Regions from separate parts of the Rossellomorea sp. ABR4_004 genome, predicted to be linked through region 1. Evidence: riboswitches for the same ligand, from Rfam matches in the RefSeq annotation. Region 1 holds a riboswitch; each other region holds the start of a gene.

The links. A riboswitch is a leader RNA that binds a small molecule or an ion and turns the genes downstream of it on or off. The one in region 1 is predicted to bind cyclic di-GMP.
Region 2: linked by a shared signal. The riboswitch ahead of ACXAF2_RS09200 (hypothetical protein) and the one ahead of ACXAF2_RS23385 (EAL domain-containing protein) in region 1 are both predicted to bind cyclic di-GMP.
Region 3: linked by a shared signal. The riboswitch ahead of ACXAF2_RS10755 (anti-repressor SinI family protein) and the one ahead of ACXAF2_RS23385 (EAL domain-containing protein) in region 1 are both predicted to bind cyclic di-GMP.

The regions. Positions count from the first base shown of each region.
Region 1 covers NZ_JBSWVM010000012.1:14,284-21,784, reverse strand. Annotated here, with positions in the region: gene ACXAF2_RS23410 (Na+/H+ antiporter NhaC family protein) at 1-77, shown strand, start outside; gene ACXAF2_RS23405 ((S)-benzoin forming benzil reductase) at 161-916, opposite strand; gene ACXAF2_RS23400 (divergent polysaccharide deacetylase family protein) at 1,019-1,804, opposite strand; gene ACXAF2_RS23395 (helix-hairpin-helix domain-containing protein) at 1,945-2,403, opposite strand; gene ACXAF2_RS23390 (ABC transporter permease subunit) at 2,419-4,398, opposite strand; gene ACXAF2_RS23385 (EAL domain-containing protein) at 4,536-5,246, opposite strand; cyclic di-GMP riboswitch class II at 5,305-5,385, opposite strand; gene ACXAF2_RS23380 (DNA-3-methyladenine glycosylase) at 5,484-6,068, opposite strand; gene ACXAF2_RS23375 (DmpA family aminopeptidase) at 6,171-7,226, opposite strand; gene ACXAF2_RS23370 (CAP domain-containing protein) at 7,402-7,501, shown strand, end outside.
Region 2 covers NZ_JBSWVM010000001.1:1,780,350-1,787,850, reverse strand. Annotated here, with positions in the region: gene ftsE (cell division ATP-binding protein FtsE) at 180-866, shown strand; gene ftsX (permease-like cell division protein FtsX) at 856-1,740, shown strand; gene ACXAF2_RS09205 (murein hydrolase activator EnvC family protein) at 1,780-3,132, shown strand; cyclic di-GMP riboswitch class I at 3,313-3,404, shown strand; gene ACXAF2_RS09200 (hypothetical protein) at 3,533-3,769, shown strand; gene rpsN (30S ribosomal protein S14) at 3,965-4,234, shown strand; gene ACXAF2_RS09190 (type B 50S ribosomal protein L31) at 4,262-4,507, shown strand; gene ACXAF2_RS09185 (hypothetical protein) at 4,568-4,942, shown strand; gene ACXAF2_RS09180 (class I SAM-dependent methyltransferase) at 5,250-5,825, shown strand; gene ACXAF2_RS09175 (hypothetical protein) at 5,858-6,475, shown strand; gene ACXAF2_RS09170 (redoxin domain-containing protein) at 6,468-7,049, shown strand; gene ACXAF2_RS09165 (DUF302 domain-containing protein) at 7,141-7,501, shown strand, end outside.
Region 3 covers NZ_JBSWVM010000001.1:2,126,901-2,134,401, reverse strand. Annotated here, with positions in the region: gene ACXAF2_RS10775 (hypothetical protein) at 1-134, shown strand, start outside; gene ACXAF2_RS10770 (class D sortase) at 297-905, opposite strand; gene ACXAF2_RS10765 (helix-turn-helix domain-containing protein) at 898-1,224, opposite strand; gene ACXAF2_RS10760 (LPXTG cell wall anchor domain-containing protein) at 1,454-2,152, shown strand; cyclic di-GMP riboswitch class I at 2,556-2,724, shown strand; gene ACXAF2_RS10755 (anti-repressor SinI family protein) at 2,758-2,895, shown strand; gene ACXAF2_RS10750 (helix-turn-helix domain-containing protein) at 2,930-3,250, opposite strand; gene ACXAF2_RS10745 (YwpF-like family protein) at 3,347-3,787, opposite strand; gene ACXAF2_RS10740 (single-stranded DNA-binding protein) at 4,056-4,433, shown strand; gene ACXAF2_RS10735 (hypothetical protein) at 4,459-4,632, shown strand; gene ACXAF2_RS10730 (DEAD/DEAH box helicase) at 5,090-7,501, opposite strand, start outside.

The sequences.
Region 1 (7,501 bases):
GTCTGATTGCCATTCGATTTGCACTACCGAAATTCACACGTAAAGCAGCACCGGAAGCGAACCCGGTTCGATCTTAAATTTAGAGAGACAAATCCTTCGGGGTTTGTCTCTTTCTTTGATAAGAAAAAAGCAGATCCCCTTCCAGGAATCTGCTTTCTTTTTATAACAAATCATTTACATGATAAAGCTTACCACTTTCAATTTCTCTTTCTGTTACAAGTTCAATCAGTGCATTTGCGACCGTATCTGTTTCACGAAGCATTCCTTCCTCCTTGTAGCGCTGAAAGGATTCGACATCCGCGAAGGCTTCTTTAGAAGAGGAACGGATCTCTCCTTGCATGTCTGTGTCCATGACCCCAGGGCTGAAGGCAATCACTTGATGTCTGCTATGCTTTTTAGAAAGCTCTAAGCTCACGGTTTCCGTCAACATGTTCACACCTGCTTTGGTTGCGCAATACGTACTCCATCCGTGGACAGGACGACTTCCCGCTCCTGAGCTGATATTGATCATGATCATCTTCGAGTCAGATCCCCGGGCTGCTTTTATCATCTCATTGGTTGAGATCATGGGAGAAAGTAAATTCACATGCACACTCGTTTCAATAGCTTGGTTTTCTACTTCACCAGACCGATTGATTGGTGTCACTACACCGGCATTATGGACAATATAGACTCTGTCAGATTGATATCCGAATACTTTTGTCCCCACTTCACGGAAGACCGCTTCTGTTTCTCCTGATTGTGCAAGATCGCATGGAAAGAAGTCATATGATACCTCTTTTTCTTCTGCAAGCTTTTGCAGTCTTTCATTATTTGATCTGGAAACATTGATCAAACCTATGCCTTTTTCGATAAATAGCTTGGCGATCGATTCACCTAATCCTCTTGTTGCTCCAGTCACAATTGCATAATCCATGGAATCATCTCCTTCTTACCTTCTGATTATAAGGGAGGGTCTTCTATTATCAAAAAAATAAGCATTGGTTTAACAGAAGATTTACAAAGAAAGAGCACACCATCAAGGCATGCTCTCATCAATCAAATGATATTCAGGTATTAAATCTGACAGTGGGACAATGGATGCTTTTTTCTCATAAAGAGGAAGAAACTCTTCAAGCATGGTTGCCACCTTGATTCCTGTGACCCCGACATGACCTATGGCAATGGTGGAAGTGTCACGGTCTAATTCTTTAGACAGAAGCTTGGCCTGCTTTCCGATATGCTGGATGGTATAGACATCATCAAAAAATAATTCATTTTCAAGATAGGGAACATCCAATTCTTTCGCAAGCTTGGGAATGACGCTCTTTCCAGTTGTTTTACTATCCAAATAAAACAATCCCTTGTCCTTGCATACCTCTAGAACGACCCTCATGACCCGTTCATCGGCTGTTGCTTTTGAACCCATATGGTGATTGACACCTACTGCATGGGGAACCTCTTCAATCGCCTTTTCTACTCTTTTCCGGATTTCGTCATCTGAAAGCGACGTGGTGATTGCTCCTGGTCCAAGCCAACTTGCTTTCCCGGACATCGGTTCCATGGGTAGATGGACGATGACCTCATGGCCCAGCCCATGTGCCTTCTCTGCATCTTGCCTTGTTGTTGGCAGAAAGGGCATCACTGCAATCGTCAAGGTGACGGGTAATTTCAGGATTTCTTCTGTTCCCTTCATCTCGTTTCCTAAATCATCTATAACGATTGCGAGTTCATTATGATGAGCTGGAAGGGGCAGGATGTTTCGGGCTGAAACGGAAGCATGAAAAGAGAAAGTCATTAGTAAACAGATGAACACGATTCTCATCTCTGATCACTCCTTTTCCTTTATCATGTCCATTTTGAGGAGGATATACGAAAGAGGTCCGTCCCTGAAGGGAACGTATATAAATAAAGACAGGAAGTTGATTCTCACTTCCTGCCTTTTTGGTTTATGAGGTCCGTCCCTCATCCCAGCCTATGGTCGGGCGGTCGGCTGGGGTAGCCGTGGGTTTGACGGTAGTTTTTTCTTTGACTGGTGAAGTCCCACCAGTTTTTGGTGGATGCCGGGTTGTTTGCGTGGTGAACGACGCACCTGAGGGAGTCTTCCACGCATGGGTCCATCCAGACGCCGTACTTCTTTTCTAAGTCTATAATGAGCTCTTCTCCTTTTTCATCCTTTATGTCTTCATAGGAATGAAAACCAAGGTCTTCGACTACATTATGCGCCATATTCGGTCCGATCGACGGAATCCGTTGGAAAATGGACATGCCGACTAAGTACCGTGCTCTTGTCATAGAGATGTTTAGTTTTTTACTTAACACATCGGGAGACAGTTCGAAAATGTCTCCCAGTCTGATCTTCTCTTTACGAAGTGTCGATCTTTCCTCGTCGGTTAGTGGCAATTTAGGACTCTTTCTACTCACTCTCAATCTCCCCCTCTATCCCTTAAAGGATTGTTGTCGAACCAAATGAAAATCTTCCGTCACTGGGCGGTAGGTTTTCTCCTTGACCAGCTTATGTTTATTCTTAATTGGAGTGTTGTTCACCAGTACCCCTACCTTTGTTTGCTGAATTTCCTTCACACCTTGCACAATCAACTGCATGGCGATGATGGCAATCATAAAGGCTGCTAACGGAGCAATGACAATCCAGTACTTTCCGGTCATTAGGGAATCTTTAGTGGAACTGATCAGACCGGACCATTCAAATGTTCCTGATTTCGGAGGATCGGGTACCAGGCCTCCTGTGATGATCGTTCCGCCCAAGAACAAATGAAATAATCCCAGATGGACAAGAATGAGAAGAGTTTGGATAAATTGCTGCCCCCATATAATGAATAATCTTGGTGCCAAATGAGGGAATAGATGCGTCCACAGCAAGTGACGATTACTTCCCCCTAAGAGCTTCGCCGACAGAACAAAATCCTGTTTACCTAGTAACTTCAGTTCATTCCCTATTAAAACCGTCGTTAACGGCAGCACAAGAATCGTCAAGACGACAGCTTCAAAAACAAGTCTTTCAAAGATGGAGTGATCCCATCCTAAAACGGGTAATCCCCAAAGTACAGGTCTTAATAGAAGATACGCAATGAGACTTAGAGGCAAGAAATGAATGGAATCCACCATCCGATCAAGCCAATTCTTCCTAGTTTCTTTCAGATGAAAATGATAGGCTATGCCAAGATAGAATCCACCTATCACCCTTAGAGATGCGACAACCAGCGCAAAGAGGAGGGTATACTTTGCCCCGACAATCAGTTGGTCGAGGATGCTATACCCGAAGAAATCCGACCCCAGTACCATCTCTCCAAATGGCTTATGTGGAGGGGCACTGATGATACGTCCCTCATCGTTTTTCATAAACTGAATCTGATTAATCGGGTCTTCTTTCACCATTGGATAAAGGAAACTGACAGCAATCAGGAGGAAGATGACACTAAACCCGATAGCAAACTTCCCATTATGCATATGCTGCCACCAAAGCCGTCTAATAGTTGATAGCCAGCCCCAGATCTTCCATTCATTCCACTTCGTTTTATCCCTTTTATATTTGGTATGATCCACGCTTCCCTCACGATTAATCCATAGATACACGCCTTGATACACAACGAAAAAAGGTGTGTAAATCATAATCAGTGAGATGGCTATGACCATAGGTCTGAAATCTTGTACGATGTAATACGTTATTCCTCTCATATTGAAAATCGTTTCGATGATGAATAAACTAGATAGCATTCCCCATATGATCAGCTTTCCATGATAAAACAAGCTGGGAGAAATATTTTTCAGTATGTGAGCAAAAAGGATCCTCCCTTTTGACATTCCTTTACTTTGGGCAAACTCTACATGTGGCTTTAGCATTTCTTCTTCCGTAATAAAAAGGAGAATACGAAAGAAAGAGATCATGGGTATAATCGACAGTGTGATGATAGGAGCAAGAAAGATCTTTTCTTCCCCTAACTCAGTAAAACTCATTAGTTCAAAGCCAAAATGTTTAAAGATATATACAATCAAAAGCTGAAGCATAAACGCAAACATTAAGTCAGGCACAGTTTCAAAGAGGTTTAATACTTTCTTTAGAAAAGACGTAACCCATCGGGGCAAAAACACTGTGAAGATGGTAAGGACGAATGCTGTTCCCAGACCTAAACCCAATGCTCCCCCGATAATCTGTAAAGAATACAGATAAGGCCCCCAAAGCATGTCCAAAAAATCGACGGTGATTCCTTTATATGAATAACTCCAATTTTCACCGTCCATAAATACAAAAACAAACTTAACAAACTCTTCAAAGAATCCGACAAAATTATACAGGCCCCTCTCCCTAAATACTTCAGGAGCAATACTCACCGCTAAAATACCGATCAATCCGAGAATATAATAGAACATAAATTTCAGCGGAAATGTTAGAATCCTCATACCCTGATCCCCTTTTTTCTCTTTTTCCTCAGTTTAATGGATATGTTAAATATTTTCAATTTTATTTTAATTCAGATAACACGACGGCAGATATATACGAAAAAGGTGACTCCAACCCTCCAGAGTCACCTTCTCATTTACGCTAATAATCGACTCGGCTTTCCCAAGTAAAAGCCTTGTCCTATTGTAATCCCAATGTCCTTTGCCACTTGCATATCCTGTTTGGTTTCAATGCCTTCTAACACAATTAACGTATCCTTACCGTAGAATTGATTAAAAAAGGAAAGGAATCGTTGTTTCTTATCATCTTGTGCCAGATTCAAAGCAAAATAGCGATCCAGTTTAATGATTTCAGGTTCATATTCAATGGATTTCTTGATGGAGGATGTCCCCTGTCCAAAGTCATCAATTGCATACCAAACTCCATATTGCTTAAGTTCTTTGAGTGACTCTTTCAGTAATGGATTCTGCCAGAGTTCTTCAGCACTCGACTCATTTATCTCCAGCACTAGACGCCCCAATATGGCGGGATGCTGCTTCATGAGGTCATAAAAATAGGTATGAAAGCTTGGATGAAGAATCGTCGTGATATAAATATTAAGAAATAACTTACAGTTCTTCAGTCCATTCTCTGAAAAGCTTTCAAGAGCTTTTGAAATGGATAATGTATCAAGCTTATATAAGATATTCGCTTTCATGGCAGACTGAAAAACATTTTCGGGATTTTCGTTATACTTGTTTCGTAACAGGCCCTCATATGCATAGAGGGTTTGATGCTCGCCCATTTTATATAAGGGCTGAAAATCATGATAAATATAGTCGTTTTGAAAAATAGTAAAGATGTTCATAGGACCCCTATACTCTCTATAGTTTATAAAAAAGACCACACAAAAACGTATTCCTACGTTCGTATGTGGCCGGTTGCGCTACTAGCTCCCCTAAGTGTAAGCGCCCATCTATCATTTAGGTTCAAAGCTCCCATTCGAATTGTCAGTATATGATTTTATCTTATAAGAAAAATATACCACAAACCTAGTACTTATGGGTTATTTTTTAATTGATTATTAGAAAATTCCCAAAAATAATTATCTTGATACATAAGGATTGTCCTTTACCCAGAACCTCCACGGATAATCCCTTGCTTCTCCCGTGTTATCAATCCCGATTCGTTTTCCTTCCACAATGTCTTCAGGCCGGTATCCCTTTGAAATAATGAGAGGGGTTTCCAGGAAGCTTCCCCCGTAATCCTCCATGGTTATGCCTAACGCTTTTGTCAGCTTTCCCGGCCCATTTGTCCAATTCTTTTTCACCTGACCCGATCGTCTTCTTTCCATCAGCTCCAAGCCCTCAAGGGGTTCGACCGCTCTAATGAGAATCGCTTCGGGTTTTTCTTTTTCCCCGCTCACTACATTGACCAGGCAGTGAGTATGCATAACATATGTATAGATACTGCCGGCTTCATGAAACATGACTTCCGTCCGCTTCGTCCGTCTATTTCCATAGCTGTGTGCCGCCCGATCCGCTGGTCCTAAATACGCTTCCGTTTCCACAATATATCCTGAAGCTGTGCCCTCCTCCGTCTCTTTCGCTAACACACAGCCCAACAAAGACTTTGCAAGTGCCAAAGTGGGCTGTCGGTAAAACGAAAGAGGCATTGGGGTATAATTCATGACTTTCACTTCCTTCAACCAAATAATTCGTACATATATGGTATACCCTATTAAATTAATCGTTAAATAAAAGAAAATAGGTAACGTATAAAGATTTTTATCTTATTTCAACAGTCCAGCCCTTAGCACCTCTAGTGGTATCGCTTCGATTTTCCGTCCATTCCTGCCCGTTGTGGTTTCCGCTTTACAGAGAGAGTTCCATATGGCTTCTTCTACGCTATCGACTGTCATTTCAAATAGTGTAGAGATGATCGGTCCGTCTTCTTTAATGAAACTGTAGTGAATCGTGTTTTCATTGGAAGGCTGATGTGGGATGCGGTGTGCAGTAGAAAATGCCAGAACAACATCACCACTCCCATGGGCTGCATATGAGCCCGTTCTTGAAAGGCCGAAAGAAGCTCGTTTCGCCAATCGTTTAAGCTGCCTTTCATTTAGAGGTGCATCCGTCGCCAGGATGATCATGATTGACCCATCCGGTGTATGTTCATCCTCCCCGGAGTCAAGAGTGGGAAGCCTTAGATCTTTCCTCTGACCGAAATTCGTTAATACGAGGGCTCCCACCGTATACTTCTCATCTCCAAAGGCATACTCCCTTGAACTCGTCCCAATACCACCTTTATACCCTAAACAAAGCATTCCCGTTCCCGCTCCTACACAGCCTTCTTCAACTGGTCCGGATTGTGCCTGAATAATGGCTTCCCGGGCATCTTCAGGCTTTACATGAAGACCGCGGATATCATTCAAGAACCCATCATTGCATTCTCCCACAACGACATTTACTGTCCCGGTTGTGTCTCCGATTTCAGGTGTTTCGTCCAGCATATATTGAACCGTCCCTTTTAACACATCCCCAACGGACAGAGTATTCGTTAAGAGAATGGGACTTTCAAGGACACCAAGCTCCTCCATTTGAATCGTCCCGACTGTTTTTCCAAAGCCATTGATCACATAGCAGCCCGCGCTTACTTTCTCGCGGAACAGATTGCCCCCATGAGGTAAAATCGCCGTTACACCCGTACGTACCACGGTATTGTCATGCTCATAGTGAAGGGTTTTATGTCCGACCTTCACTCCCTCAATATCGGTAATGCTGTTATGTATCCCACATGTATAGGAGCCGATACTTCCTCCCATTTCCCGTAATCGTTTCCGTTCCATTAATGAAAACCTCCTTCTTACTTATTAGTAACTATTCGGGTCAGGAGCTCAAAACCCCTTTTGAATCACAGAAGCAAACCCTATTTTTAACAGGATAAAAGTAACGGCAGAAGTACATATTAAAGACTGTTAATGCCTGATATAAAAGGTAATCAACAATATTGGAGGATCATACATGAAAAAACGCTTTCTTTCGATAACAGTCTCCGCCGTCATCCCGTTTATGCTGATGACTGCCTGTAACAATAACGATGCAAACGATAACCTCATGGATA
Region 2 (7,501 bases), on a different contig from region 1:
ATATTTTTTTTCCTTAACAACGTACAAAGTGATGTTATAATAATTTTCGGGAGAGCAATTCGAGGTTTTTCGTCATTTCTTGTCTAATTATGGTAAAGACGTCGAAGTGTTCCAACCATGTACATATGTCGATAACAGCCAAGAGGGTAACTACATAATACAAATTAGGTGATTTTAAAATGATAGAAATGAAAGACGTGTATAAGCAGTATAGCAACGGTGTCATGGCTGCGAATGGCTTAAACGTCCACATTAAGCAAGGTGAGTTTGTGTATGTTGTCGGTCCAAGTGGCGCCGGGAAATCTACTTTCATCAAGATGATGTACCGCGAAGAAAAGCCTTCTAAAGGTGATATCATCGTAAACGGTATTAATCTCGCAAAACTAAAAAATAGTAGAGTTCCATACTTACGAAGAAACGTTGGAGTCGTGTTCCAGGATTTTAAGCTGTTACCAACTCTTACAATCTATGAGAACATTGCCTTCGCACTTGAGGTAATAGAAGAACATCCAAAGCAAATAAAGAAAAGAGTCATGGAAGTACTGGATCTGGTAGGGTTAAAGCATAAAGCAAGAATGCTTCCGGATGAATTGTCAGGCGGAGAGCAGCAGCGTGTATCGATCGCACGATCCATCGTGAATACGCCGAAGCTTGTGATTGCCGACGAGCCTACGGGTAACCTGGATCCGGAAACATCCTGGGATATCATGAACATCTTAGAAGATATCAGCAATCGTGGAACAACAGTGATCATGGCTACTCATAACAGGGAAATCGTAAATACCATCAAGCATCGGGTAATTGCCATTGAAAATGGCCGAATTGTTCGTGACGAACAGCGAGGTGACTACGGTTATGAAAGCTAGGACGTATGGTCGACATCTAAGAGAAAGCTTCAAAAGCATCGGACGTAATGGCTGGATGACATTCGCATCCGTGAGTGCCGTTACTGTAACCTTGCTACTTGTTGGTGTATTTATGGTACTTATGCTAAACATGAACAAGGTTGCAACCGATATTGAGAAAGACGTTGAAGTACGCGTACTACTTGAGATCGGTACTGAAAAAGCTCAAGTAGAAGAGATAGATAAGAAGATCAACCAAATAAGTGGAGTGGAATCCGTAGAATATTCTTCTAAAGAAGAAGAACTTCAAAATCTGGTAAAGGATTTAGGAGACGATTTCAGGTTATTCGAACAGGACAATCCATTATACGATGTATTTATCGTAAAAGCGGAAGATCCCCGTGATACTGGGAAAATCGCCGCTGAAGTCAGCAAGTATGAAGGTGTGAACGAAGCACTTTATGGTGAAGCGAAGATAGAAAGATTATTTAATGTACTGGAAATGAGTCGAAACGTTGGATTAGTGTTAATCATCGGTCTATTGTTTACCGCCATGTTCCTCATCTCAAATACAATCAAAATCACCATTGTCGCCAGAAGAAGGGAAATCGAGATAATGAAACTCGTGGGTGCAACCAACTGGTTTGTACGCTGGCCATTCATTCTAGAAGGATTATGGCTTGGAATTTTAGGTTCTATTATCCCGATCGCTCTTGTCACAACAGGTTACTACTATGCTTATGAATTTATTAAACCAAAACTACAAAATCATTTTATTCAGATATTAGATTTTACCCCCTTTATCTATCAAGTAAACGGATTAATTCTATTAATGGGTTGCCTGATCGGGGCTTGGGGAAGCTTTATGTCTGTACGTAAATTCTTAAAAGTGTAAAATTTGATAGGTTGATAGAAGCTGAAAGGAGCATGCCGCTTGAACAAGAAGTATTTCGTATCATTATCAATTGCAGCAGCATTAACAATCGGAAGTCTACCAACGTTAGGGACAACTGCTAACGCTCATTCCCATTCTGTGGAGGAATTACAAAAGCAACAAGAAGGCATTTCTTCCAAAAAAGAGGAAATCAACGGCAAGATTGATGAGAAAAAATCTCAAATTAATCAAAATATCAATAAACAACAAGAAATCCAATCACAAATTGCTGAAATCAGTACAAAATTAAAAGATACTGAAACAAAGATTGCTGAGAAAACAAAAGAGATTGATGAAACAACAGCAGAAATCAATAAACTTAAAGAAGAGATTGAAGTTCTAAAGCAAAAGATTGAAGAACGTAACGAACTTTTAAAAGAACGTGCCCGTGCGATCCAGGAAAAAGGCGGCTCTGCAAATTATCTTGATGTACTACTTGGTGCGGACAGCTTCGGTGACTTCATCAACCGTGTAACAGCAGTTAATACCATCGTAAGTGCAGATAAGAAGATCATGGACGAACAAAAACGTGATCAGGCAGAATTAGAAAAGAAACAAGAAGAAGTAGAAGGCAAGCTTGCAGATTTACAATCTACTAAAGCAAGCCTGGAGTCTCTGAAAAAAGATCTTGATAGTCAAAAAGCTAAAAAAGCGGATTTATTCAAGCAATTAGAAGCGCAGCAGGCTTCTTTGGAAGTTGAGAAAAAAGACCTTCAACAAGAATCGGATGAGCTTGCTAAAATGGAACACCAACTTGAAGGTGAAATCCAGGCTGAACAAGCACGTTTAGCTGAACTTGCACGCCAGCGTGAAATCGAACGTAAGCGTCAAGCGGAAGCTGAAGCGGCAGAACGTGCAGCAGCACAACAACAAGCAACAACAAGCAGCAGTGGCGGTTCTTCTTCAACACCCGCTGAAACAGCTCCAAGTGCACCAGTAAGTGCCGGTGCCTGGACATCTCCAGCTTCTGGAACGATTACAACGAACTTCGGCTGGGATGTATTAAACGGTAAGAAACGGTTCCACTATGGTACGGATATTGCGGCAAGAGGCAGTGTTCCGATCTCAGCAGCAGCTGATGGATATGTCATCAAAAGTCAGTATAGCTCAAGCTATGGAAATGTCGTTTACATCACTCACTCAATCAATGGTCAAACGTTCACAACCGTTTATGCCCACATGTCTTCTTCATCTGTAAGCCAGGGACAAGCAGTGAACAAAGGTGACAGAATCGGTTACATGGGTAATACAGGATATTCTTTCGGACAGCATTTACACTTTGAACTTCATGCAGGTTCTTGGAATGCGTCTAAATCAAATGCTGTAAACCCACGTCAATATATTAACTTTTAATTAGAAAACCCCGCCATCTGCGGGGTTTCTTTTATTGGATATCATATATTTGATCTGCATTACATTAAAATGTAAGGAAATGGAATGGAATATTATTCTCCTGCCTGTTTTCTTATCTTTTTTCTTCTAGTATAATGACAACTATATTACCTAAATATTAAAACAAATGATTTGTATAGTCCTTCGAAAAGGCAAACTAATTGAAAGATTAGGACGCAAAACCACGGGTCTTCTATTTTTTATAAGAAAATAATGATCGCCGGGTTACCGAAAACAATGGATTACAATGAATACTAATTAGGACGTTTTATTAGTATCATTTTACCTGCCATTTTGGTGGGGTTTTTTAATCTATACGTCCAGTATAGTAGGATTTGAATCTGTAGTAAGGATGATGATGTTGGAATTGACTGAATTAAAAAGGGAATTAAGAAGTTTTTGCAGGAGAAACCGTACCGCATTAAAGTATACGTATGTTGGGGAACTTTCAGCGGAAGAAATAAGTGAAATGCTTATCCAGAGTCTGGGTGCTGAAGAAGTTAAGAGGATTCTGGATGATATTGATATTATCAATCGCCGCAGGGGAGATACAGTTAAATACTTTATGCTAATTTTAGAAGGACTGAAAGCAGCATAAGAATACATAAAAGCCGAATGCCGGTCTTAAATGGCATTCGGTTTTATCTATGTTTTCATTAGTGCGTAAGTCGGGGAGTTCTCTTCTATAGGTTTTAGGCAAATATCATTGCAAAATGAAATAGAGTGTGTTTTAATAACGATATGTTGTTTTAAAACGTAATCATTACGATTAATGAAAAAGGAGTGAATCACTTTGGCGAAGAAATCAAAGGTAGTAAAAGAGAAGAAGCGTCAGGAGCTTGTTCAGAAATATGCAGATTTGCGCAGGGAGTTAAAAGAAAAAGGTGATTATGAAGCGTTAAGAAAGCTGCCGAGGGATTCCTCACCGACACGATTAAACAGTCGGTGTGAAGTGACAGGGAGACCGAGGGGGTATCTCCGCAAATTTAAAATGTCCCGTATTGCTTTTAGGGAGTTTGCTCATAAAGGGCAAATACCAGGTGTCAAGAAATCAAGCTGGTAATCCACGAAACTATAAGGAGGAATAAGAATGAAAAAAGAACTTCATCCAGAGTATCAACAGGTGGTATTTATGGACACGAACAGCGGTTTTTCCTTTTTAACGGGATCTACTAAAAGTTCTAATGAAACGATTGAGTGGGAAGACGGGAACACTTATCCCTTATTAAAAGTGGAAGTAAGTTCAGACACGCATCCTTTTTATACAGGGCGACAGAAGTTCTCAGATCGTGGAGGCCGTGCAGAACGCTTCTTGAAAAAATACAACATGAATTAGTGCATGTGTGGCTGTCAGAAAGAATATGTTATGGTATAGACCCATGCCGAGGTGACTATGATGAACGAACACTTAATGGAAATTGTCGCAAGGGATATTGTTGAAGGCTTGCCAAAGGAAAAACGGAACATCTATCAATATGTGGTCGGTCTTGAAGATGAATTGGCGAGCCGGTCGGAGACTTCAGAGGAATACATGGCATTACTTGTGAAGCATGCTCCTCATCAGCAGGCAGCCTCTCATTTTAACATGACCTTTGGAGAGTTGATGAAACGGATGAGGGACATTGAGAAAGAGATTAATACGAAATTGGATCAGAAGCTGAAGCATGCTACCTGGATTGATTATACAGACACCATACGGTCGATGAAAGGATCAGAAGCAATAAATACAAGCTACTTCTTCTTTTCCATGGATCATGCTTATACTAAATAAAAAGGTGAAGTATAGAGTTTAAATCGGAATCATTACGTTATAATGGATTCTCGATGAGAATACGGATATCAATGAACAAGGGGGTTCACCATAGAAAAAACTTATACAAAAGCCCCGAATGAAGGAACAAAGGACTCTCCCGTTATGGAGGGTCCTTTTAATATTCATAATTTCGACACACAGTTCCCCCGGACTATCTGTAATAATTCTTCTATAGGATACACTATGAGTAAATAACTTGCTTGTAAATATAAAATTTAAGATACTAATACATAATAGGGTATTATCACTGAACGGAGGAATCCCGATGACCGGAGATTTATATGAACATCACAAAGCTTCAAAGCTCCTCGATCCCAAACGTCAAGAGCTCGTACCGGTGGACAAAGTACTCGAACTTCTCAAACTCAATAAAGATGATATCGTCGCCGATTTAGGTTGTGGCAATGGCTACCTGACCCTTCCAATTGCAAAAATGGTTGAAACAAAGGTCCAGGCGGTAGATCTGCAACAGGAAATGCTGGAGTATCTGAAACACCGTGCCACTGAAGAGAATGTAGATAATATCATTTATGAGAAATCATCCCTTGAATACCTCAGCTTCAACAAAGGTACTTTGGATAAAATCGTATCCGGATTCGTTTTACACGAAGTTCCCGACTTGATCAAAGTATTTCAAGATTTACACGATATGCTGAAGGAAAATGGAATTTGGCTGATTCTGGATTGGGAGAAGGTAGAATCAGAAATGGGACCGCCTTTAGATCATCGGATTTCTTCCGAGGAACTCGATCGACAACTCAATTCATCCGGATTCCATACAACAGTAGGTCACTTGCATCCATCGGTTTACTATATTGTCGTCAGAAAGAGTAATAGATAAGCCAGAAAGTATCTGAAGGGAGGGGAATGCCTATGACTGAACAATGGTATACGATAGGCTCCTTCACATTTCCGGCTTCATGGGCAGCTATTATCGCTTCGTTCATACTCACTTTCTTGCTTCTGTACTTCTGGAATAGAAAGGCGAGCGACTGGTATTCGAATTGTATTTTTACTTTTTTACTCTTCTGGAAGCTTAGTGTGATTGTGGTTGATTTTCAAACGGTTATGGAACATCCTTTGACGATCCTCTATTTTCACGGAGGAATCATTGGGTACTGGTTAGGAATGATAGGGGCTCTAACGTACATATTTGTTAAAAAAGTAGATCATCCGTCTACTCTCATCATTTCATGGATGGTCACGGTTCTTGTATTTGAAGCTGTCTTTCATATGCTTCATCACAACTATCTTCTAGCTGGTATTCAAGTACTATTGAATCTATTGATCCTTGTCTTTTTCTTTAAAAAAACCAGTGATCCCGGCGCAGATATCTGGGCAGGACAGTTATTGGTCATGTTTACTTTAGTTCAGTTATTTTTAAGTGCTTTCATTGGTGGATTTGAATTGACCGTCACCACCTGGACGTATTTGATCATGATGACTTATCTCATCTTTCTTTTAAACGTAAGGAGGAAACACAATGAATAAACGAAATTTTGCGTTGGCGATCGTTGCGCTTCTGATCGGCATTTTCTTAGCGAACTTTTTTCAGGATCAGCAGGAAAAGAAGGCAAGGGAAGAGGCTGCTCAATTAGCCAATGAATCCATGGATCTGTCTAATGCAGCGCAGGGGCTTGCAAAAGGGGACCGCGCTTCAGATTTTGAATTAACCACCTTAAATGGTGAAGCAATAAAGCTTTCAGATTATCAAGGTAAGAAAGTGATTCTGAACTTCTGGGCTACCTGGTGTCCACCATGTAAAGCTGAAATGCCCCATATGCAGAGTTACTACGAAGAGAATGCAGAGAAAGAAAACGTTGAAATCCTTGCCGTCAACCTGACGTCCATGGACGATGGGGAAAAGGCTGTTCAGGAATTCATCGACGGTTACGAACTCACTTTCCCCATCCCAATGGATGAAAAGGGAGAAATCGGGGACGAATACCGGGCGTTCACCATTCCGACCACCTACATGATCGATACCAAAGGCATCATCCAACACAAAATCGTCGGCCCCATGAACGAAGAAATGATGGGTAAAATGGTCGGTGGAATGGAATAATGGAGAGGGACGGACCTCTGACTATCGATGTTTGACCTTATACGCTATGAGGTATTAACAGTATGTGAAAGAAAAAGGAGGAGATGTGAACATGTTTCATTACACTAAAGAAGTATCGATGAGTGTGAAAGAAGCAGTGGAAGCGGTAGAATCCAACCTTAAAGATGAAAGCTTCGGTGTACTATGGAATCTCGATCTTGCCCAGAAACTGCAGGATAAAGGCCTTGATTTCAATGAAGAAGTAGTCGTATTAGAGGTATGTAATCCTCATGAAGCCAAGAAGGTGCTGGAAGAAAGCATGCTCGTAAGCTACTTCCTGCCTTGCAAAGTAACGGTATACACAGAAGGCGGTACAACCAAGATCGGTATGGCAAAACCAAGCAAGCTAATTGAAATGGTGGATAACGATGAACTGAAAAGCCTGGCATTGGACATTGAAAATCGTCTGATCG
Region 3 (7,501 bases), on a different contig from region 1:
AAGAAAATCTCCCTGAGACAGAGGACAAAAATGAGCCGGGCGACAAAGATGCAGCGAAGGATAATAACACACCTGAAGAAGACGCTGTAGAAGATGATAAGGATATGCAGGATCAGGATAATAAGGACGAGTAATCATTTCAAAAAACAGAGGCAGCTTAGTGTTGTCTCTGTTTTTATTATAAATCACATTCCCCAAAAGTAGAGACGATGCAAGTTGTAATTCCAGATGGGTATTTTTATTGAGATATTAGAAGATAAAAATGGAATATGATCTTGACACCAAAGGTTAACTTTTTAGTCAATTCTTATAGCCTCAATAATATACCGTTCGGACGAATCACCAATAAGTGTAAATGGATAGCAAGTAGAAAGAGTAAGGATTTCCTCAGGACGAGTTGTCCGAATAACCGACGTGTCACTTTCATCTACAATATAAGTTTTAAAAATTTCATAGGAGAAAGTTCCGGTGGGCATAATGATGGAAAGGATATCTCCATGCTGGAGTTCACCAATGTTTCTAAATACTGTATCCCTGTGACCGGCCAAGAAAATTTGATCCTTCTGTTCCGGTAGTGATGTTGATGAATAATGTCCTACCCCTTTCTTTAGTTCCTCCCCATCTGTTCCTTCAACGATTGCTACATCCCTTTCCAGTCTTGGAATATGTAAAACCCCAATGACATCGCCTTTCTCAAAATGGTAATCGATTGAGATTGGAGAGGAGGTAATTGGTTCTGACCCCTTATATACTGAAGGATTTTCCATAATACTTGCTTTTGCTATTTCCAGAGCTTCATTTTCTGCTTCTTCGTTATGTTTCATCTGGAGGAATGAATATAGGATAAAAGATAGTCCACTTAATAAAATGAAAATCCCAAAAATCAGAAAAACCTTCCTACTCATGATGTTTCCTCCTTTTATACTGAAAAAAAGAAAGAAAATCGTGAAATTCCTCTTTTGTTAAGCCCTGGTGAATGGCTTTCTCTAGTGGTTCAACCCACTCCTCATCTAAAAAGACCTTATTCTTATCAGACGAAAGAATATTTTCTAAAGAAGTATCTAAAGTAAGAGCTATTTTTTTTAGAATTTTAATGGAAGGATTCTTTTGGATACCTCTTTCGATAGAACTTATATATGATTTAGAAACATTTGAATGGTGAGCAAGCTCGTTTATGGTTAAACCTTTTTGTTCACGAAGATCTTTAATCTTATCACCTACCATGTCGATAACTCCTTCACAATTCATTTTATTCATTATATAGAACAATTTATATTTTATAAAGTACGAAATAAAGTGAATTTTAAAGGAATAAAGAGGATAGTATCGATATCCACATTGTTTGACGGGTATTTCAATATTATTGAAGATTTTCTTTTCATCAGTGAGATCTTATAATTAGTTAAGGTGTTCTTAAAAAAGAACAAATCAAAGATTCTAGGAGATGAAATAAATGAATCAAAAGAGAATCGGCGTAATGTTATTAATCCTATTTTTTATCTCTGGAATAATGAATCATAAAACGTATGCAAATGAAGTAGATATCATATTAATACCTAACGAAAAGTTCTTATTTAATATTTCAAACATGAAGCCGGGTGATTGGGCTGAGAGGGAATTGAGGGTTAAAAATGGCGGGGAGAAAGATTTTAACTACTCCATTCGCGTTGACAATAAACAATCTGACAGGAAACTATTTAACGAATTGGATTTGAAGGTGTATGAAGGGGATAAGTCCATATTAATCTTTGATGATAAATTAAAGAATTTCAATGGGTTTAAACCAAAGCCATTAAAAAAAGGTGTAAATGACAGTTTATTTTTCAGGGTTGAAATGCCATATGAATTAGGGAATGAATTTCAGCAAACATCAGCATATTTTGAAATTGTGATTGTAGCATCTGAAACTACAACGAATACTCCTCCAGAGGATTCGAATGATCCGGTAAAGCAACCAGACAGTAATGTTAAACCGACCCCGGTAAACCCGGGAACAAATGAAACCCAATCACCTGTAGCATCACAAGGCCCCAAACTCCCTAACACTGCAACCAACCTTTACCTGCTATTAACGGTTGGTTTTATATTAACTACAGCGGGATTGACAATAATATATGTAAATAAACGTTTATCAAAGAAAAGAGAAATATAACCTGAATGAAGAGGTGACCTTATGTACAAAAAAATATGCAGACGATGTACAAGACCATCCTATAGTAGTACTGAAACGGGTGAATGGGTTTGTCCCACCTGTAAATTTGACTTAACCGATCAGCCATTCTATGATTCTAGTAATTACCAAAATATTAATAAGAAAGTCCTCCCTCTTAGAAGTAAGTTAGAGGCCTATAAAAATAGCATGAATTCGTAGTTTTTCGACAAAACTCATCATGCTCTTACACGATATATTAATCGAAACATAGTTATATTTTTGTAAATGTCAGATTATAGTTGAATGTGTAGGAAAAAAGTGTAAATTAAATTAACTGAATTGACAAAAAACAACAAACGCTCGGACAGTTTATTAGTATAATCGAATTAGTTCGAAGGGAAGAGTCAGATAAAGGCAAACTTATTGAAAAATAAGGACGCAAAGTCACAGATCTAAGGTGGGAAATTAGGCATATCTTCATAATCATCTTCATAAACATCTTGAATATAATGAACAGAAAATAGATGAAGAAGGTGTGGTTATTTGAGAACTATGATGGCTGGATTGCCTGGAATACATACATGTATTTTGGGAGGGTATTTATATTGACAAATCGTGAACTTGATCTTGAATGGATGGAACTAATTAAACAAGCCTTAGACGCCGGAATTTCTAAATCAGAAATCAGGGAATTTCTTCAAAACCAGTCCCAGGAAGTGAAAGCCGAGTACAAAGTGATTTAATATAAATAAAGTCTTGCGAATCCCTCGCAAGACTTTATTTATTACCTAATTTCCACTTATTAAACTCAATGAATTCCCTGAACTGCTCCTTGGTAATTCCAGAATCCATGGCTTCTTCTGCAATCTTAAGCCATTCATGATCGATATTTTGATCTTCCGGTTGATCGTGTAAAAGAGCATCCATCGGAATCCCTAAAGCAGCTGAAACTTTTTCAAGAAATTGAATGGAAGGGTTTTGTTGAAGGTTACGCTCTATTGAACTCAAATATGACTTTGCAACACCGGCTTTATCAGCAAGTTCTGTCATGGACATGCGTTTTTCTTGTCTGTATTTCTTTACTCTTTCTCCAATCACAGAGAACACCTACCTAAGAACTTCATATAAGAAGTCACAATATTAAGTTCAATTATATCATAATGAATCATACGGATATTACCTAATTTCACATAATTAAACGCTCGGTTTTGCCGTTGCTGGAATCCTTGGCTTCGATACCATTTTCTCACGGAATTCGCGGATTAATTCATCGCCCGAATACCCTTTTTGCACCAAGTCATCAAGGAGTAATTCTGCATATTCATTCCTCTGTTTTTTCAATTTCCCTTCAAACATAATACTGATATGCTCATCCATCTCTTTAATACACCGGATTGTAGTCATGAAAGCAGCCGGGTCATTGCTCTTATTGGAAATCACGACTTGTATTTCCAAATCTTCCTTGCGTTGCTGAGCCTCTTGAAAGAACTCGATATATTCATTCGACAAGTACGTTTCGACTAGCCACGTACTTTGCCCATCCTCTTTATTAATAATCAGACCGTCCACAATCTCAAAGTCACGCAGTTCATCGTTCTCCACTACTTGCAGTGAAATAACTTTAAAGGTTTTCATGAACGAACATCTCCCATTTAAAGGTTTTATAAAATTATATCATAGTAGGAATTGTTTTCCCTAACAAATTTCTTGATGAAAAAAAGGACGAAAGAAGCAATTTTGTGATTTTGACCCTGATATTAATCGAAAACCGGGAAATCTCCCTAGGGGAATTTCCGAAATTCAAGCCATTTTAGACTCGAATTTCGGAAATTCACGATTTTACAAGATGCGATAGAAGATTGTAAGATGAAAACACCTTAAGTGAAAGGAGGAAAGATTTCAATTGATCAACCAAGTGACCCTCGTTGGAAGGCTGACCAAGGATCCTGAAACAAGAAAAACATTGGAAGGGAAATCAGTACTAAACGCAACGATTGCCGTGAACAGGCACTATAAGAATCAACAAGGTCAAGTTGATACAGACTTCGTGCTCTGCACCATATGGAATAGGGCAGCAGACAACACGGAGAAATACTGCCGGAAAGGATCTGTCATTGGCGTGACTGGCCGAATCCAAACCCGTTATTTTGACAACGATCAAGGAAAACGTACGTATGTAACCGAAGTCGTCGCTGAAAATGTCCGATTTATGGACAACAGGAGGGAAACCGCAGAACCCCCCGAGCCAAGCAAGAAAGAGCCTATCGAATTACCGTTTTAATATTTTTTGAAAGGGAGATGGAGTTGTGGCGACACTGCAAGATCTGGAACAAAGAATTGACAGAATGGAGAAGTTAACAGAAGACCTCATCAAAAAAGTAGCAAGAGCGAACGTCGAAAATTTCTATTTATCTCAGCGGGTGACTGCCCTTGAGCAAGGGTACGAATACCCCAATCCAGTCTTGAAATCCTCGTCATAAGTAAAACAACCTCACCCAGAATTCTTTCCATACGAACAATCCAACCAACCTTATAAGCAGCTGTCTCAAAATCCAATGGTCACCGCAACATGCCCCTTCCATACCTCATTAGAAATATACATGTATAGCAGTGAGTCAAGTAAGCAGTCGTTCCCCTTATTGTCTTCTTATAGAGTCGGTTTCCTCATGGGAGACCGGCGTTTTTTTTGATTGATTGGCTCTTCGCCCGAGGTGAACGGAGAATCCAGTTGTTCACATTTTGTCAGTAGTTTTGTGGAAAGTGGGACAACAGAAGAAACATGCTAGTTAAACATAATTAATTATAAAATTATATTTGTAAAAAAGGATTCAAACCTAACTCCTTAAATATAACCCCAATAGCGACTATCTAAACGCCAGCTCAGCCCATTTCATACAAAAAACCTCTTTCCCACACAAGGAAAGAGGTCACATGCAACTACTCCAACACCAACAACGATTCCAAATCCTGATCCGACAATTCCGTAACCCATTGATCACTGCGAATGATCTCATCGTTCAATGCCTGCTTTTTCGTCAGCATGGCATCGATTTTTTCTTCAAGTGTACCTGAAGAGACCAGTTTATGAACATGGACGAAACGCTGTTGTCCGATCCGGTAAGCACGGTCGGTTGCCTGGTTTTCTACTGCCGGGTTCCACCAGCGATCGTAGTGGACGACGTGGTTGGCGGCGGTCAGATTCAATCCGGTTCCACCTGCTTTCAGTGACAACAGGAAGACTGGGAACTTGCCATTCTGGAATTTCTCCACGAGTTCATCGCGCTTTCCTTTTGCCATGCTTCCATTCAGGAATGGGACATCGACGTTGAATTCTTCTTTCATCACTTCCTGGATCATTTCACCCATTGAAATATATTGAGTGAAGATCAGGCAGGCTTCACCGGATTCCAGTGCGGTTTCCACGATGTCCTTCAGCTTCTGCATTTTTTCAGAACGGGACAGGATCGATTTGGGATCCGGTTCTTTTAAGTAGAGAGCAGGGTGGTTACAAAGCTGCTTCAGCTGGTTGAGCATTTGCAGGATTAACCCTTTGCGCTCAAATCCACTCAATGTTTCAATTTTAGCGAGAGTGTCTTTCACCAGCTGCTCGTACAGCGCTGCCTGCTCAGTGGTCAGGTGACAATACTCTTTCTGCTCTAGTTTTTCAGGCAGATTCAATTCCACTTCAGGATCTTTCTTCGTACGACGCAGTAAGAACGGCTTGATTTTTGCCTGAAGCTCTTTGACTTTTTCTTCAGATTCATCCTTTTCAATGGGAGCGATATAGTTTTTCTGATACTGCGTGAATCCACCAAGGTACCCGTGATTAAGGAAATCAAAGATCGACCACAGTTCGGATAACCGATTCTCCATCGGGGTCCCGGTCAGCGCAATATGATGCTTCCCACTGAGTTTACGGATCGCCCGGGATTGCTTCGTATTGGCATTCTTGATATTCTGCGCTTCATCGAGGGAAATCGATGTCCAGACGACTTCTGATAACTCTTCAAAGTCGATGTGGGACAAGCCGTAAGAAGTGAGGACCACGTCTACGCCTTTGATTTCCTTGGCAAATTGTTCGCCTTTCGCCCGGGTCGGTCCATAATGAAGGTGGACCTTCAAATCAGGAGCAAATTTCTCCAACTCACGCTGCCAGTTTCCGAGAACGGAGGTAGGGGCCACAATCAAGGAAGGAGATTCCGGTTTCTCCGTTTCTTTTACATGCTGCAGGTACGTAATCAGCTGTACCGTTTTTCCGAGTCCCATATCATCCGCTAGACAAGCGCCAAAGCCGAATTTCCGTAAAAAGAGCATCCAGCTCATCCCCAGCTGCTGGTAAGGACGGAGCTCACCGATAAACGTGTCAGGTGTTTCCGTTAAAGGAATCGAGGACACATTTGTCAGCTGATGAATCATCTTTTTCATCGAACGGTTGAGTTCCAGCTGGATTTTGGCATATTTATATGGATCATGTTCGTCGTCATCGGGCTCAAGATCCGATTCATTGGAATCCCGGGGAACAAGCTCCTGCTCCAGCATATCCTGGATCGAAATCCCTTCCTGCTTCGCTTTCGTCATCATTTGCTGAATCCTTCTAATCATAGCGGGATCAAGCTTCATCCATTGACCGCGGATCTTCACCAAGCGGCGCTGATTATCGACGAGCTGATTAAAGTCATCTTCTGACAGATTGACACCGTTCATGGATAATCGCCAGTCGAAATCAAGCATGGCATTCAATCCTACGAATGAAGGACGATAGCTTGTATCCGTGTTTTTCAGTTTGGCTTTGACCAGGACCTGAGCATCTTTCATCGCTTCCCACCAGGATGGCAGGAGGATTTCAATATCCAAGTCGATAAGCTTCTCACTTAATACGGATAGAAAATCCCAGGCATCGTGCTCACCAAGAGCTGTACGGAAGGACCCATCCACGTCACGGAGAATCGGCATCATCTTCATCCACCGTTCCTGTTCTTCGGATACATCAGGCAGGTGCTTTTTCCAGGAAGGAGGGACTGTGTCTTCAGCCAGTGAAATGACGCGATTGGTTTTCTTGCGGTCTCTGAGGATCGTCTCAAGCTCCCAGGACTCATCCTCGTCAAGCGGCTCAGAAATCCTCAGGCCGATCGAAAACGGAAGTTCCTCATCTTCACCGGCAATCCACTCACTCCAGCGCTTCTCATCAAAATACGCATCCAGCTCCTCAGATGTAAGCGTACTTTCCTTCAGCTTCTGGATCCTCTTCATCGCACTCGATCCACCCGAAGCCATCGCCTCATTCAACGCACCCTGAAACCAATTTTCGGTGAGATTTTTGAGGGACGGACCTCCATCAGGAAGCTCTTC